3 regions of the Pseudomonas sp. I2 genome follow, and region 1 is predicted to be linked to each of the others. Evidence: predicted binding sites of a transcription regulator. Region 1 holds the regulator's gene; each other region holds the start of a gene.
The links. Region 1 encodes FliA, which starts transcription of late flagellar genes. Its sites were predicted from a motif close to CTAAAGTTTNNNNNNNNNNNGCCGNTAA; they were not measured.
Positions count from the first base shown of each region.

Region 2: WCE05_RS19185 (methyl-accepting chemotaxis protein) is a predicted target of FliA. The motif match lies at 3,259-3,286, and genes of this name have one in related genera.
Region 3: motA (flagellar motor stator protein MotA) is a predicted target of FliA. The motif match lies at 2,819-2,846, and genes of this name have one in related genera.

Region 1 covers NZ_JBCGFQ010000034.1:20,767-26,153, forward strand. The annotation lists gene flhA (flagellar biosynthesis protein FlhA) at 1-65, shown strand, start outside; gene flhF (flagellar biosynthesis protein FlhF) at 77-1,387, shown strand; gene fleN (flagellar synthesis regulator FleN) at 1,478-2,311, shown strand; gene fliA (RNA polymerase sigma factor FliA) at 2,308-3,048, shown strand; gene WCE05_RS17685 (chemotaxis response regulator CheY) at 3,152-3,526, shown strand; gene WCE05_RS17690 (protein phosphatase CheZ) at 3,545-4,333, shown strand; gene WCE05_RS17695 (chemotaxis protein CheA) at 4,346-5,387, shown strand, end outside.
Region 2 covers NZ_JBCGFQ010000040.1:6,333-11,719, reverse strand. The annotation lists gene WCE05_RS19210 (FMN-dependent NADH-azoreductase) at 1-4, opposite strand, end outside; gene WCE05_RS19205 (LysR substrate-binding domain-containing protein) at 138-1,040, shown strand; gene WCE05_RS19200 (MmcQ/YjbR family DNA-binding protein) at 1,045-1,386, shown strand; gene WCE05_RS19195 (DUF1294 domain-containing protein) at 1,736-2,179, opposite strand; gene WCE05_RS19190 (undecaprenyl-diphosphate phosphatase) at 2,181-3,011, opposite strand; gene WCE05_RS19185 (methyl-accepting chemotaxis protein) at 3,314-4,948, shown strand; gene pnuC (nicotinamide riboside transporter PnuC) at 5,203-5,387, shown strand, end outside.
Region 3 covers NZ_JBCGFQ010000033.1:41,987-47,373, forward strand. The annotation lists gene rsgA (small ribosomal subunit biogenesis GTPase RsgA) at 1-752, shown strand, start outside; gene motB (flagellar motor protein MotB) at 887-1,906, opposite strand; gene motA (flagellar motor stator protein MotA) at 1,910-2,761, opposite strand; gene WCE05_RS17485 (HDOD domain-containing protein) at 2,885-4,420, shown strand; gene WCE05_RS17490 (rhodanese-like domain-containing protein) at 4,467-5,276, shown strand; gene asd (archaetidylserine decarboxylase) at 5,294-5,387, shown strand, end outside.

The DNA.
Region 1 (5,387 bases):
CGTATCAGGAAATACCTGACAACAAGCAAGTCACCATCGTTGCCACCGTGGGCCCCAATGGCTGAGGTAGTGGGTTATGCAAGTTAAGCGTTTTTTCGCCGCCGATATGCGCCAGGCCATGAAGCTGGTTCGCGATGAGCTGGGCGCCGATGCCGCCATCATCGGCAACCGGCGCATCGCCGGCGGTGTCGAGTTGACGGCCGCGCTGGACTACAAGCTGTCCGCCCTGGCCCCACGTGTGCCCAATGCCGAGCTCGAGGACGAACTGCGCAAGACCCAGTCGCGCATCGCCACCGCCCAGGCCGAGCTGGGCAGCCGCAACGACACCGACGAAGGCAACCGCCAATTGTTCGCCGGCCTGCCGCTGACCGCCTCGGAGCCGTTGGTCGAGCCCCATGTCGACCTGCCGCCGCCTGCCGCCGCGCAGGCTCCGGCTGCCGTCGACCCGCGTCTGTTCGATGCCATGCGCTCGGAGCTGTCGGGGCTGCGCGAGCTGCTCGAAGTGCAGCTCGGCTCCCTGGCCTGGAGCCAGTTGCAGGGCAGCAAGCCGCAGCAGGCCAACCTCTGGCGCCGCCTGCAGCGCATCGGCCTGTCCGGCCCGATCGCCCGCGAACTGCTCGACCTGACCGCCGAGATCGGCGAACCACGGCATGCCTGGCGCATGGTCCTGGCGCACCTGGCGCGGATGATCGAGGTTCCAGAGGTGGAGCCGATCGAGGAGGGCGGGGTGATCGCCATGGTCGGCCCGGCCGGCATGGGCAAGACCACCACCCTGGCCAAGCTGGCGGCGCGCTACGTGCTCAAGTACGGCGCGCATAACCTGGCGCTGGTGAGCATGGACAGCTTCCGTATCGGTGCCCAGGAGCAGCTCAAGACACTGGGGCGCATCCTCAACGTACCGGTGACCTACGTCGATCCGGGCCAGTCCTTGGCCCAGGCGCTGGAGCCGTTGCTGCGCAAGCGCGTGGTGCTGATCGATACCGCTGGCCTGCAAGCCAGCGACCCGGCCCTGCGCATGCAACTGGAAACCCTTGCCGGGCGCGGCATTGCCGCCAAGAATTACCTGGTGCTGGCAACCACCAGCCAGAAGCAGGTGCTGACCGCCGCCTACCACAGCTACAAGCGCTGTGGCCTGGCCGGATGTATCCTGACCAAGCTCGATGAAACGGCCAGCCTCGGTGAAGTGCTGAGCCTGGCCATCAGTCATGAATTGCCGGTGGCCTATCTTACCGATGGGCCGCGCATTCCCGACGACCTGCACCTGCCGCGCAAGCACCAGTTGGTCAGCCGCGCAGTCAGTGTGCAAATGCAGGACGAGCCCAGCGAAGAGGCGATGGCCGACATGTTCGCTGATCTCTATCACAACCCTGGCAAGCGCGCGGGTTGATGAATGTGCAGCGCAAAGTACCTACATCAGGGGGTCGAGTTCAGCCCCTCATGTGGCCTGGGTCCAAGCGAGACAAGGTAAAGAACGAACATGGGTAGCATGCATCCCGTACAGGTGATCGCCGTAACCGGTGGCAAAGGTGGCGTCGGCAAGACTAACGTTTCAGTGAACCTGTCCCTGGCACTGGCCGAGCTGGGCCGGCGGGTCATGCTGCTGGACGCCGACCTGGGCCTGGCGAACGTCGACGTCCTGCTGGGCCTCACGCCCAAGCACACCCTGGCCGATGTCATCGAAGGCCGCTGCGAACTGCGCGACGTGCTGTTGCAGGGGCCCGGTGGCGTGCGCATCGTCCCGGCCGCCTCTGGCACCCAGAGCATGGTGCACCTGGCGCCTGCCCAGCATGCCGGCCTGATCCAGGCGTTCAGCGAGATCGGCGACAACCTCGACGTGCTGGTGATCGACACCGCCGCCGGCATCGGCGACTCGGTGGTCAGCTTCGTCCGCGCGGCCCAGGAAGTGCTGCTGGTGGTGTGCGACGAGCCGACCTCGATCACCGACGCCTACGCCCTGATCAAGCTGCTCAACCGCGACTACGGCATGAACCGTTTTCGCGTGCTGGCCAACATGGCGCAGAGCCCGCAGGAGGGCCGCAACCTGTTCGCCAAGTTGACCAAGGTCACCGATCGTTTCCTCGATGTCGCGCTGCAGTATGTCGGCGCCGTGCCCTACGACGAATGCGTGCGCAAGGCGGTGCAGAAGCAGCGGGCGGTCTACGAGGCTTTCCCGCGGTCCAAGTGTGCGCTGGCGTTCAAGGCCATCGCGCAGAAGGTCGACAGCTGGCCGTTGCCGGCCAACCCGCGCGGGCACCTGGAGTTTTTCGTCGAGCGCCTGGTGCAGCCCACCAGCGCAGGGCCGGTGCTATGAACGCGAGCGGTTTCAAGATGTACAGCAAGGCGTCGCGCGATGCCCAGTACGAACTGGTCGAACGCTACGCCCCGCTGGTCAAGCGCATCGCCTATCACCTGCTGGCGCGCCTGCCGGCCAGCGTGCAGGTCGAGGACCTGATCCAGTCCGGCATGATCGGCCTGCTGGAAGTGGCCAACAAGTACGATGCCAGCAAGGGCGCCAGCTTCGAGACCTACGCCGGTATCCGCATCCGTGGCGCCATGCTCGACGAGGTCCGCAAGGGCGACTGGGCGCCGCGCTCGGTGCACCGCAACACCCGTATGGTCAGTGACGCGATACGTGCCGTCGAGGCGCGTACCGGCCGTGACGCTAAAGATCATGAAGTTGCTGCCGAACTCCAATTGAGTCTCGATGATTACTACGGGATCCTGAACGATACCTTGGGCAGCCGCCTGTTCAGCTTCGACGACCTGTTGCAGGACGGCGAGCACGAGGGGCTGCACGAGGATGGCGCCAGTGGCCAGCAGGAGCCCTCGCGCGACCTGGAGGACGAGCGCTTCCAGGCCGCGCTGGCCGATGCGATCGCCAACCTGCCGGAGCGTGAGCGCCTGGTGCTGGCGCTGTACTACGACGAAGAGCTGAACCTCAAGGAGATCGGTGAGGTACTGGGGGTCAGCGAGTCGCGTGTCAGCCAGTTGCACAGCCAGTGCGCGGCGCGCCTGCGCAGCCGCCTGGGGGAATGGCGGGCGCGCTGAAGCCAGGTTCGCCGCAGTCGTTGTAAATGATGCCCAATTGATTGAATGCGTGCTCGGGGCCGAGCGCGTCTAGGACTGCTTGGAGGTCTAATTGAACAAAGACATGAAAATCCTCATCGTTGACGACTTTTCGACGATGCGGCGGATCATCAAGAACCTGTTGCGTGACCTGGGCTTCACCAACACCGACGAGGCCGACGACGGCACCACGGCGCTGCCGATGCTGGAAAACGGCCATTACGATTTCCTGGTGACCGACTGGAACATGCCCGGCATGTCCGGCATCGACCTGCTGCGCAAGGTCCGCGCCCATGACCGCCTCAAACACATGCCGGTGCTGATGGTGACTGCCGAGGCCAAGCGCGACCAGATCATCGAAGCGGCCCAGGCCGGGGTCAACGGCTATGTGGTCAAGCCTTTTACCGCCCAGGTGCTCAAGGAGAAGATCGAGAAGATCTTCGAACGCGTCAACGGTTGAGTCACGTCAGGGGGCGCCATGGAGCAGAAAAACACGTCGCTGGGTGAGTTCGAATCGACCCTGAAGAAACATGCCCAGGAACTGGTCGAGAGCCTTGAGCACGGCCGGTTCGGCGAGGCGGTGCAGTTGATCCACCAACTGAACCAGACCCGCGACCGCGGCCTGTACCAGGAAGTCGGCAAGCTCACCCGCGAGTTGCACAGCGCGATCGTCAGTTTCCAGATCGACCCGCGCATGCCGCAGGCCGAGGAAATGTCGCAGATCACCGACGCCACCGAGCGCCTGGCCTATGTGGTCAAGCTCACCGAGGGCGCCGCCAACCGCACCATGGACCTGGTGGAAGCGGGCACCCCGGTGCTCAACGACCTGGCCGCCGAAGCCCAGAACCTGAGTGCCGACTGGCAGCGCTTCATGCGCCGCGAGGTCGCCGCGCCGGAGTTTCGCGAGCTGGTCAAGCGCGTCGACAGTTTCCTGACGCACAGCGTCGAGGGTAACCGCAAGGTCGCAGGCCATCTCAACGACATTCTCCTGGCCCAGGACTATCAAGACCTGACCGGCCAGGTGATCAAGCGCGTGACCGCGTTGGTCACCGAAGTCGAAAGCAATCTGCTCAAGCTCGTGCTGATGGCAAGCCAGGTCGACCGTTTTGCCGGTATCGAACATGACCACCAGCAGCTGCGCGCTGAAAAAGATCAAGAAAAACATCCGGCCCGGGGTGAAGGTCCGCAGATTCATGCCGATAAGCGTGAAGACGTCGTGTCCGGTCAGGACGATGTCGACGATCTGCTGTCCAGCCTGGGTTTTTAGGGAGCACGTTCAATGAGCTTCGGCGCCGATGAAGAAATCCTCCAGGATTTCCTGGTAGAAGCCGGCGAAATTCTCGAGCAACTGTCCGAGCAACTGGTCGAGCTGGAAAGCCGGCCCGACGACGCGGACCTGCTCAATGCGATCTTTCGCGGTTTTCACACTGTTAAAGGGGGCGCCGGCTTCCTCCAGCTCAACGAGCTGGTGGAGTGCTGCCATATCGCCGAGAACGTGTTCGACGTCTTGCGCAAAGGGGAGCGCCGGGTCGACGCAGAGCTGATGGACGTGGTCCTCGAGGCGCTGGACACGGTCAATGGCATGTTCGGCCAGGTGCGCGAGCGCAGCGACGTCACCCCGGCCACGCCCGAGCTGCTGGCGGCCCTGTCGCGCCTGGCAGAGCCTGCCGCAGCCGAGGCCGAGGCGCCGGCCCCTGAGCAGGCGCCGGCAGCGGTCGCCGAAGCGCCGGCTGCCGAGGCGGACATCACCGATAGCGAATTCGAACAACTGCTCGACTCCCTCGACGCGGTCAAGGCCCAGGCCGAGGCTGCCGAGCAGAGGCAGGGCGAGGCGGTCGGCGGCGAAGGCGACGAGATCACCGATGCCGAGTTCGAGTCGCTGCTGGACCAGTTGCACGGCAAGGGGCAGTTCTCCCCGGAAGCCGTCGCCACTGCGCCGCAGGACTCTGCCGCGGCACCGGCGGGCGACGAGATCACCGACGCCGAGTTCGAGGCGTTGCTCGACCAGTTGCACGGCAAGGGCACCTTCGCCGCCGATGCGCTGCCTGGCGCCGCTGCGCCCGTGGCCAGCGCTGCCCCGGCGGCGGGCGACGGCGAGCACATTTCCGAGCACGAATTCGAAGCGTTGCTCGACCAGTTGCATGGCAAGGGCAAATTCTCCAGCGACGCAGTGGCTGGCGAGGCACCTGCCGCCGTGGCGGCTGCGCCGGCGACCAGTGCGCCCAAGGCCGAAAGCAAGCCCGCTGCCAAGCCGGCACCGGCCGTCAAGCCTGCCGCCGTCAAGCCTGCCGCCGCCGCGCCTGCTGCCAACAAGCCTGCGG
Region 2 (5,387 bases), on a different contig from region 1:
TCATGGGACTCTCCTGTGAATGAAGACCGCGGCGGTGGGCGATCACGATGGAGAGAATCCTATAGGCCCATCGAATGGCTGATAAGCCTGCAAAAATGCATTAGTTTGTCCTATGTATGGAACGATGAGATACGCCAATGCAAGACTTCAATGACCTGTTCTACTTCGCCAAGGTGGTCGAGGCCGGTGGTTTCGCCGCCGCCGGCCGCCAGTTAGGCATCCCCAAGTCGCGCCTGTCGCGGCGTATCGCCGAGCTGGAAGAGCGCCTGGGCACCCGACTGCTGCAGCGCACCACCCGGCAACTGAAGCTGACCGTCGTGGGCGAGCGCTACCTGCACCATTGCCAGGCGATGCTGCTGGAGGCAGAGGCCGCCGACGAAGTGGTGGCGAGCATGAGCAGCGAGCCGCGCGGGCGCCTGCGGGTGTCGTGCCCGGTGGCCCTGGCCCATGCCTTGCTGCCAGAGGTCATCAGCCGCTTCCTCGCACAGTACCCGCTGGTACAGCTGGACATGGTCTTGCTCAACCGCCGGGTCGACCTGATTTCCGAGGGCATCGACGTGGCCCTGCGGGTGCGGGACCTGGGCGACGAAGAACCGGCCCTGGTCACGCGCCGGCTGCGCCAGGCACAGATGCAGTTGGTGGCCGCCCCGGGCTTCGCCGACCACCTGCAAGACCCGTCGGAGCTGGCCAGCCTGCCGGTGCTGGGGGCGACCGAGGCCGATCGGCTGGTGCATTTTCGCCTGATCGGGCCAAATGACCAGCAACAGGAAGTGGCGCTGGAGCCACGCCTGGCCATCGACGACTTCGTCGTGCGCAAGGCGGCCGTGCGCGCCGGGCTGGGCTTCACGGCCCTGCCGAGCATGTTCTGCGAAGAGGAACTGGAGCGTGGCGAACTGGTACGCCTGCTGCCTGACTGGTCGCTGCCAGGCGGGTGGCTGCAGGCGGTCTACCCTCACCGGCGTGGGCTGCTGCCGGCGATGCGCGTGTGGATCGACCACCTGGCGGCGTCGTTCGAGGGTTGTGGAGAGCGCTATGTCTAGGAAGATGACACCGGACGAAGTGGCGGCCTTCTGCCTGGGGCTGCCCGGGGCACGGGAAGACTACAAGTGGGGCGGTATCCGGGTGTTCTCGGTGGCAGGCAACAAGATGTTCGCGGTGCTCGACCTGGCGGGAGCGGGGTTGTCGTTCAAGGTGGCCGACGACCTGTTCCTCGGCTACTGCGACCGCCCTGGCATCCGCCCGGCGCCCTACCTGGCACGGGCACGCTGGATCAGCATGGCACCGCCCTACCCCATGGGGCGCGAAGAGCTGAGCGAGCTGTTGCAGCGCTCGCACCAGTTGGTGGTGAGGCGGCTGCCCAGGCGGTTGCAGGTGGGATTGCTGTGATCGAGTGAGGGGACTTGCGGGCTGCGTTGCAGCCCATCGCCAGCAAGCCCCCACAGGTCCCTGCAAACCGCATCATGTGTGCTCGACTCACCCCGGTGAAGCAGTGCTGCTCGCAAATCCGAGCCCTGTGCCACTGTGGCGCCAAGCCGATCACGCATGGGTGGCTTGCAGGGCCCGTGTGGGAGCGGGCTTGCCCGCGAACAAGGGCGCAGCCCTTGCCATACACCGATGCTGTCAGAGCCGGCCCATTCGCCGGCAAGCCGGCTCCCACACGGGCCAGCGGTGTTCCCGAATCTGCGCCATGCACAGAAATCCGTGGGGGCTTGTCGGCGATGGGGACGACGCCAGCTCAACCACTAACGCCCATGAACCCCAGCCAGCGCCCGCCCAGCACCAGATAGTCGATCCAGAACACCTGGTGCAAGCCAACGATGCCCCAGAAGGTCAACTGATACGACAGCTTGCGCGTCTTGTGGCGGAACAGTTGCTGGGCCAGCAGAGCCCCCGGCCAGCCGCCGCACAGCTCACTGGCATGCAACACCTTCTCCGGCGTACGCCAGGCCTGGGTACGGGCCTGGTGCTTGTCCTGCCAGTAGAGCAGCAGGCTGACCAGGCTCACCGCTGGATAGAGCGCCAGCGGCAACCAGGACTGCCCACTCCAGGCCATCTGCGCCGCGCCCAGCCCCGGCAGCAGGCACAATCCGGCCAACGCCAGCAGCTTCAGGCGCAGGTTGCGCACGCCCGCTGCCTCGCGGCCGGCGCCCCGCCGTGCCGCACTCTGCACCCGCGCCATGTCAGCCCTGCGCCGTGGCCCAGTCGACCCAGCCGAACTGCCAGGTCGCCAGGATCAGCAGGCCGAAGACGATACGGTACCAGGCGAACACCGCATAGCTGTGGTTGGCGATGAACTTGAGCAGGCCACGCACGGCGATCATGGCGAAGATGAACGAGACCACGAAGCCGATGGCGAACACCGGCAGGTCGTCCGGCTGGAACAGCTCGCGGTACTTGTAGCCCGAATACACCGCAGCACCCACCATGGTCGGCATCGCCAGGAAGAACGAGAACTCGGTGGCGGCCTTGCGCGACAGGCCGAACAGCAGCCCGCCGATGATCGTCGAGCCCGAGCGCGAGGTCCCCGGGATCATGGCCAGGCACTGGACGAAGCCGATCTTCAAGGCGTGGCTCCAACGCATGTCGTCGACATGGTCGACCTCGATGCGATGCTCGCGTCGCTCGGCCCAGAGCATGATCACCCCGCCCAGCACCAGGGCCGCGGCCACGGTGATCGGGTTGAACAGGTAGGCGTGAATCAGGTCGGCGAACAGCACCCCCAGCACCACCGCCGGCAGGAAGGCCAGCAGCAGGTTGCTGGTGAAACGGCGCGCCGTGGGCTGGCTCGACAGGCCAAGCACCACGTCGAAGATCTTGCGGCGAAACTCCCACACCACCGCCAGGATCGCTCCCAGCTGGATGATGATGTTGAAGGCCATGGCGCGCTCGCCACCGAAGCCGATCAGGTCGGCCACGATGATCTGGTGGCCGGTACTGGAGATCGGCAGAAACTCCGTCAATCCCTCGACGATCCCCAAGATGATTGCCTGGAAGGCATTCCAAAAATCCATCGTTCCCCCAATGGGGCGCTGCGGCGTGCAGGCCCCTTGTTCTTGATTTGCTTATGAATTGCCGCGCACGGCCCGGCTGTATTACAGCGACAGTCGATCGCCAAGCCAGTGGAAAAGTTCGGCGAGCCTAAAGGTTTCATCTTGCGCGGCCGAGATCCTATCAGAGCGGCCTGCCAATGGCTTGTGCCGCATGCAACACGGATCGCCGCGCCAGGCACTTAGCCCTTGGTCGAGTGTGTGGCCGCCGCGAAAGCGTGCTTGGATGCGCCTGATAACAAGAACGAATACGGGAGTGAGCACTCATGAAGACCCTGAGGTCGATGTCGATCAGCCGGCGTCTGTCGTTGATCCTGGTGGTGGCGGTGGCCATGCTGGTGATCCTCGGCCTGCTGATGTTGCGCCAGTTGCACGGCAGCCTGTACCAGGCCAAGGCCGAGAAGACCCGCCACGTGGTGCAGACCGCCGCCGGCGTGCTGGCCTACTACCAGGGCCTGGAAGCGGCCGGCACGCTGGGCCGCGAGGCCGCCCAGCAACAGGCGTTGCAGGTGATACGCGGCCTGCGCTACGACAAGGACGACTATTTCTGGATCAATGACCTGGGGCCGAGGATGGTCATGCATCCCGTCAACCCCAAGCTCGACGGCCAGGACCTTTCCGCCGTCCGCGACCCCGACGGCTTTGCCGTGTTCAACGAGATGGTCGCCCTGGCCCGCAGCCAGGGCGCAGGCCCGGTCGACTACCGCTGGCCCAAGCCCGGCGCCAGCGAGGCCGTGGCCAAGACCTCCTACATCCAACTGTTCGAGCCTTGGGGCTGGATCATCGGCTCGGGCGTGTACATCGATGACGTGCAGGCCGAATTCGCCCGCCAGGTGCGCGATGCGTCCCTGGTGGGCCTGGGGATCGCCCTGCTGATGGCCCTGCTGGTCGTGCTCATCGCCCGCAGCATCGCCCGCCCGTTGCAGGAGGCGGTGCACGCCATGGGCAACATCGCCAGCGGCGAGAGCGACCTGACCCGGCGCCTGGACACCCATGGCCGCGACGAGATCACCCACCTGGGCGAGCACTTCAATCGCTTCAACGGCAAGCTGCAGGGCGTGGTCGGCCAACTGCAGGGGGCCGCCCATGCCCTGGCCCAGTCCGCCAGCCACGTCGGCGACAACGCAGGCTCCGCCCAGGAGCGCAGCGCCCAGCAGTCGCTGCAGATGGACCAGGTCGCCACCGCTGTCAACGAAGTCACCTACGCCGTGCAGGACGTGGCCAAGACCGCCGAACAGGCCGCCAGCGAGATGCGCGCCGCGCAGCAGCAGGTCGGCCACGGCCAGCAGGCGATCCACGGCAGCCTGCAGCAGATCGACCGGCTTTCGACCACGATCGACCAGGCAGTCCAGGTGATCCGTGAACTGGCCGGGCACAGCACCCGGATCGGCGGCGTGCTGGAAGTGATCCGCTCGATCGCCGAACAGACCAACCTGCTCGCCCTCAATGCCGCCATCGAGGCGGCTCGCGCCGGCGAGCAGGGCCGTGGCTTCGCCGTGGTCGCCGACGAGGTGCGCCTGCTGGCCCAGCGCACCGCGCAGTCGACCGCCGAGATCCAGACCATGATCGAGCACCTGCAAGGCCAGTCGGAAGCGGCGGTCAGGGCCATCGACACCAGCGCCGAGGCCTCGCGCCAGACCGTCGAGCAGGCCCGCGAAGCCGGCAGCAGCCTGGACGCGATCAGCCAGGCGCTGCACAACCTGACCGCGCTCAATGCCTCGATCGCCAGCGCGACCTTGCAGCAGTCCCATGTGGTCGAAGAGATCAACCGCAATGTCCTCGATACCGCCGGGTTGTCCCAGCAGACCGCCGAGGCGGCGTTGCAGTCGCGCGATGCCGGGGCGGCCCTGGCGCGGCTGAGCGAGGAGCTGGAGCAGTTGCTGCGCCAGTTTCGGGTCTGAGCCTTGTAGCCTGGGGCCGCTCTGCGGCCCTTCGCGGGCAAGCCCGCTCCCACAGGGTCCTGCGTCAACCGTCACAGGTTCCGAGTGGATCGCGTATGATGCGGCTTGCAGGGCCATGTGGGTGCGGGCTTGCCCGCGAATAGGCCAGACCGAACACCTCCTGCATAAGGCGATCACCTCGAAGCAGCCCCACGATTCACCTTCCCCGCCCCACAAGCTACAATCGCGCCCTTTCCCTCCCCCAAGGATCGCCGATGTCCGGCCTCGAACTCTTCGCCGCCGCGCTCGGCGTCATCGCCGTATGGCTCACGGTCAAGCAGAACCCCTGGTGCTGGCCGATCGGCCTGGTGATGGTGTTGCTCTACAGCTGGGTCTTCTACGAGGTGAAGCTGTATTCCGACATGCTCCTGCAACTGGTCTATGCCGTGCTGCAGCTCTA
Region 3 (5,387 bases), on a different contig from region 1:
ACCAGGGCAACGGCGTGATCGTCGCGCAGATGCCGCGCAGCGCCGAGCTGTGCCGGCCGAACAACCATGGCCAGCTCAAGCCGGTAGCGGCCAACGTCGATCTGATCGTGATCGTTTTCGCCCCGGTCCCCGAGCCCCAGGCCAACCTGATCGATCGCTACCTGGTGGCGGCCGAGCATGCGGGCATCCGCCCCCTGCTGCTGCTGAACAAGGCCGACCTGATCGACGAGGGCAATGCCTCGACGCTCGAGGCCCTGCTGGCGGTGTACCGCGAGCTGGGCTACCCGCTGCTGGAGGTTTCGGCCCACCAGGGCGATGGCATGCAGCGCCTGCAACAGGCGCTGGACGGGCATATCAGCGTCTTCGTCGGCCAGTCCGGGGTGGGCAAGTCATCGCTGGTCAACAGCCTGCTGCCGCAGGCGCAGACCCGCGTGGGCGATCTCTCCGAGTGGTCCGGCCAGGGCACCCACACCACGACCACTGCCCGCCTCTATCACTTCCCCAATGGCGGCGACCTGATCGACTCGCCCGGCATCCGCGAGTTCGGCCTGGGCCATGTCAGCCGCGACGACATCGAGGCAGGCTTCATCGAGTTCCGCGACCTGCTCGGCCATTGCCGCTTCCGCGACTGCAAGCACGACCGCGAGCCTGGCTGCGCCCTGCTCCAGGCGCTGGAGGAAGGGCGCATCAAGCCGCAGCGGATGAGCAGCTACCGCTCGATCATTGCCAGCTTGGCGCAGGACAGCTACTGAGCCCGGGCATCGGCGTTGGCCTTTTCGCGGGCAAGCCCGCTCCCACAAGGGCCGAGTCGATCATGAATGAGGCGGGTTGCAGCCCCGTGTGGGAACGGGCTTGCCCGCAAAAGGGCCAGCACTGACAGCAGGAATTATTCCTGGGCGTCATCCATCTTCAGCACGCCATCCTCGAAGATATTCAGCTTCTGACGTAGCTCGCGTGGCTGCATCGGAGCCTGGGCGGCATCGCCCTGGCCCGGCGCCGGCGAAGCCGAGGCACCCGGTGCGCCATCGGCGGGCATCTCCGGCGCTTGCTGTGTGCCCTGCTCGCCTTCGATGGTGCGCTGGGCCTTCTTGGTCAGGACGATGATGTCGATACGCCGGTTGACCGGGTTGAACGGATCCTTGCGGTCGAACAGCGACGACGAGGCATAGCCGACCACCCGCGCCACCTGCGCATCTGGATAGCCACCGGCGACCAGCGCCCGGCGCGCGGCGTTGGCACGGCTGGCCGACAGCTCCCAGTTGCCGAACTCGCCAGTGCCGGCATAGGGCTTGGCATCGGTATGGCCGCTGATGCTGATCTTGTTCGGCACCGCCTTGATGGTGTCGGCCATGGCCAGCAGGATGTCCTCGAAGTACGGCTGCAGGCGCGCACTGCCCAGGTCGAACATCGGCCGGTTCTCGGCGTCCATGATTTGGATGCGCAGGCCATCCTGGGTGATCTCGAACAGGATCTGGTCCTTGAACTTCTGCAGCTGGGGATTTTCCTCGACCTTGTTCTGCAGTTCCTGCAACAGCAACTGGAGGCGTTCCTGCTCGACCTGCTCGGCCAGGCTCTCGACCCGGTCCTTGTCCAGCTGGATGCTGGTGTCGGGCATAGGCTCGGACTCCGCCTCCGGGTTGATGGTCTTCTCCGGCGCCAGTTTCGGCGAGCCGCCCAGGTCGATGATGTAGGGGGTACCGCTCTCGGAAAAGCCAATCGGGTCCTTGAAGTAGCCGGCGATGGCGATCTTCTGCTCGGGCGTGGCCGTGGACAGCAACCAGAGCACCAGGAAGAATGCCATCATCGCCGTGGCGAAGTCAGCGAAGGCGATCTTCCAGGAACCACCGTGGTGGCCGTCGCCAAAGCGCTTGACGCGCTTGACGATGATGGGTTGATTGTTCTCCATGGCTTAGCGACCGCGGACCGCTTGTTCCAGTTCGGCGAAGCTCGGACGGTGCGCCGGGTACAACACCTTGCGGCCGAACTCCACGGCCAACGACGGCGGCATGCCGGAAGCCGAGGCCACCAGCGAGGCCTTGATCGCCTCGTAGACGTTCAGTTCTTCCTTGGCGTCGTGGCGCAAGGCGTTGGACAGCGGGCCGAAGAAGCCATAGGCGGCGAGAATACCGAAGAAGGTACCCACCAGCGCCGCGCCCACATGCAGGCCGATGGACGTCTGGTCGCCATCGCCCAGGGACGCCATGGTCACCACGATGCCCAGGACCGCCGCGACGATACCGAAGCCCGGCATGCCGTCGGCAACACTGTTCACCGCGTGCGCAGGGTGGTCCAGCTCTTCCTTCAGGCTCATCAGTTCCATGTCGAACAGGCCCTCGAGCTCGTGCGGCGCCATGTTGCCGGTGGACATGATGCGCAGGTAGTCGCAGACGAACGCGGTCATGCGCTCGTCGCCCAGCACCGTCGGGTACTTGGCGAAGATAGGGCTGGCGGCCGGGTCTTCGATGTCACCCTCGATGGCCATCATACCTTCGCGGCGGCTCTTGTTGAGGATCTCGTAGATCAGGCCCAGCACCTCCAGGTAGAAAGTGTGGGTGAAGCGGGTGCCGAACATCTTCAGCGACTTCTTCATCACATGCAGGGTCATGTGGCCAGGGTTGGCCTGAAGAAACGCACCGAAGGCGGCACCACCGATGATCAGCACTTCGAACGGCTGGATCAGTGCCGCGATCTTGCCGTGGGAAAGCACGTATCCGCCGAGCACGCTCGCGATTACGACGATGATGCCGATAATTTTAGCCATAGGTTCAAAGCACTTGCAGTCAGGGTCAGGGGCGGGCGCATTGGAACGCTCTTCTACTTATCGGCAGAACTGCGCCAGACTATAGCCACTAAACGTGAAAAGCCAGTTCGGACTGATATCAAAATGCCAATCGAAACCAAGGTGCCAAATCAGGCTCCGCGCACGCTCCAGGCCTGGGTAAAGCTGCTCGATGGCATCCGCCTGCCGGTGCCGAAGCAGAGCCATGACCAGGTGTTGTCGGCCATCAACGACAGCCGCCGCTCCCTGCGCGATATCGCCGAACTGATGCAGGACAGCCCGGCCCTGGTGCTGTCGGTCATGCGCGAGGCCAACCATCCGGCCAATGCCAGCCTGGCCGAGCCCGCCGAAAGCCTCGAGATCGCCCTCAACCGCCTGGGCCTGGCGCGCAGCGCCGAGTTGCTGGCGCGCCTGCCCGCCGTGCCGGGCGAGGAGATCCCACCGGTGTTGCGCCAGTTCCTGCTGATCAGCCAGCACGCCACCCAGCAGGCCAACGGCTTGTTCGCCAGCCGCCTGGCACGGCTGTGGCAAGAGATCCACTGGGGCAGCCTGCTGTTTCTCTCCCCGCTCTGGCCCCTGGCGCTGGCCTATCCCAGGCTGCTCGACGCCTGGGAGCTGCGGGTCATCCACAAGGACGAGGAGGCCGCCGAGGTCGAGCACGAGTTGTTCGGCGTGCGCATCATGCAACTGTGCCAGGCCATGGCCGAGCACTGGCGCCTACCCGAATGGGTGACCCAGGGCTACCGCCTGCTGATGGACGAACGCGAACGACTGGCCCAGGTGCTGAACATCGCCCGTGACCAGGACCGCCTCAGCCAGCAACAGCGCCTGGACGACGAGCCCGGGCTGCGGCGTTGGTTCAACCAGCCGGCCAACACCGTGCTGCTGGCCAACGGCCTGGCCCTGGCGGCCCAGGTCGGCTGGGACCACCCACACCTGCTGCGCTGGCAGTTGCTGACCGCCCTGTACCTGCAGACGTCCCTGGACGACGTGCAGCAGCAAGTCCACCAGCAGGCTGCGGCCAGTGCCCGCCAGCATGCCCGGCACGCGCTATTCCATCCCGCCGAGGCACTGATCTGGCCATGGCAGCAGCGCCGCCCACACCCGGACATGCTCGCCCCGCCGCCACCACCCAGCCAGGACCTGGAGCGCTGGCGCAGGCTGTGCGGCGAACTGCTGGTGACCCCCAGCCCGTTCAGCAACGCCATTCACCTCGCCACCCAAGGCAGCGACGCCCTGCTGGCCTGCGGCATGCAACGGGTCATGCTGTTGATGCTCGACAAGCCCAACGAGTGCCTGCGCGTGCAACAGGCCGCCGGCCATCCCAAGGAGGCCTCTGCCCTGGTGCTGCCGCTGGCCCAGAGCAAACTGTTGCAACGCCTGATGAGCCAGGCGGCGCAGTTACGTCTGACGCCGGAGAACCACGCCCAGTTCTGCGCGCTGATGCCAGCGCCGCTGCGCACCTTCTGGCGCAGCGAGCACCTGCTGCTGCGTTCGCTGGCGGTCGATGGCCAGCCGCTGATGCTGGTGATCGCCGACCAGGGTGGCAAACCGCTGGCCGATATCGGCGTGCAGGCGTTCGGCAAGACCGCGCAATGCCTGGAGCGCGCCCTGGCCACCTTTGCCAACCGCAACGCCTGAGCCTTGCGCTACAATCGCCCCCTCTATTCCACCCTGGAGACCGTGGATGACTGACTTTTCCGGCTTGCCTCTGGTGATCGAACCGGCCGACCTGCTGCCACGCCTGGCTTCGCCACAGCTGATCCTGGTCGACTTGACCTGCGCCAACCGCTATGGCAGCGGGCATATCCCTGGCGCCCGCTTCGTCGATCCCAAGCGCACCCAGCTGGGCCAGCCGCCAGCCCCCGGCCTGCTGCCGGCGCGCGCCGACCTGGAGAAGCTGTTCGGCGAGCTCGGCCACCGCGACGACGCGGTCTATGTGGTCTACGACGACGAAGGCGGCGGCTGGGCCGGGCGCTTCATCTGGATGCTCGATGTCATCGGCCACAAGGCCTACCACTACCTCAATGGCGGTATCCAGGCGTGGCCGGCGGACAAGCTCTCCACCGAGGTGCCACCCAGCGCCGGCGGCCCGGTCCACCTGCAACTGCACCCGGAACCCACGGCCACCCGCGAATACCTGCAAAGCCGCCTGGGCGCGACCGACCTGGCCATCTGGGACGCCCGCAGCCCCGGCGAGTACCGCGGCGAGAAGGTCCTGGCGGCCAAGGGTGGACACATCCCCGGCGCGGTCAACTTCGAGTGGACCGCCGGCATGGACCTCAACGACCACCTGCGCATCCGCCAGGACATGGCCGACATCCTCCAGCAGCTTGGCATCACTCCCGACAAGGAAGTGATCACCCACTGCCAGACCCACCACCGTTCCGGCTTCACCTACCTGGTGGCCAAGGCCCTGGGCTACCCACGGGTCAAGGCCTACGCCGGCTCCTGGGGCGAATGGGGCAACCACCCGGATACGCCTGTAGAAGTCTGAAACTCCAAGGAAACCCAATGAAATCCCGCTTGTTCATCCTCAGCCAGTACCTGCTGGCGCACCATCTGCTGTCGCGCCTGGCCGGCTGCATCGCCGAATGCCGCGCACGCT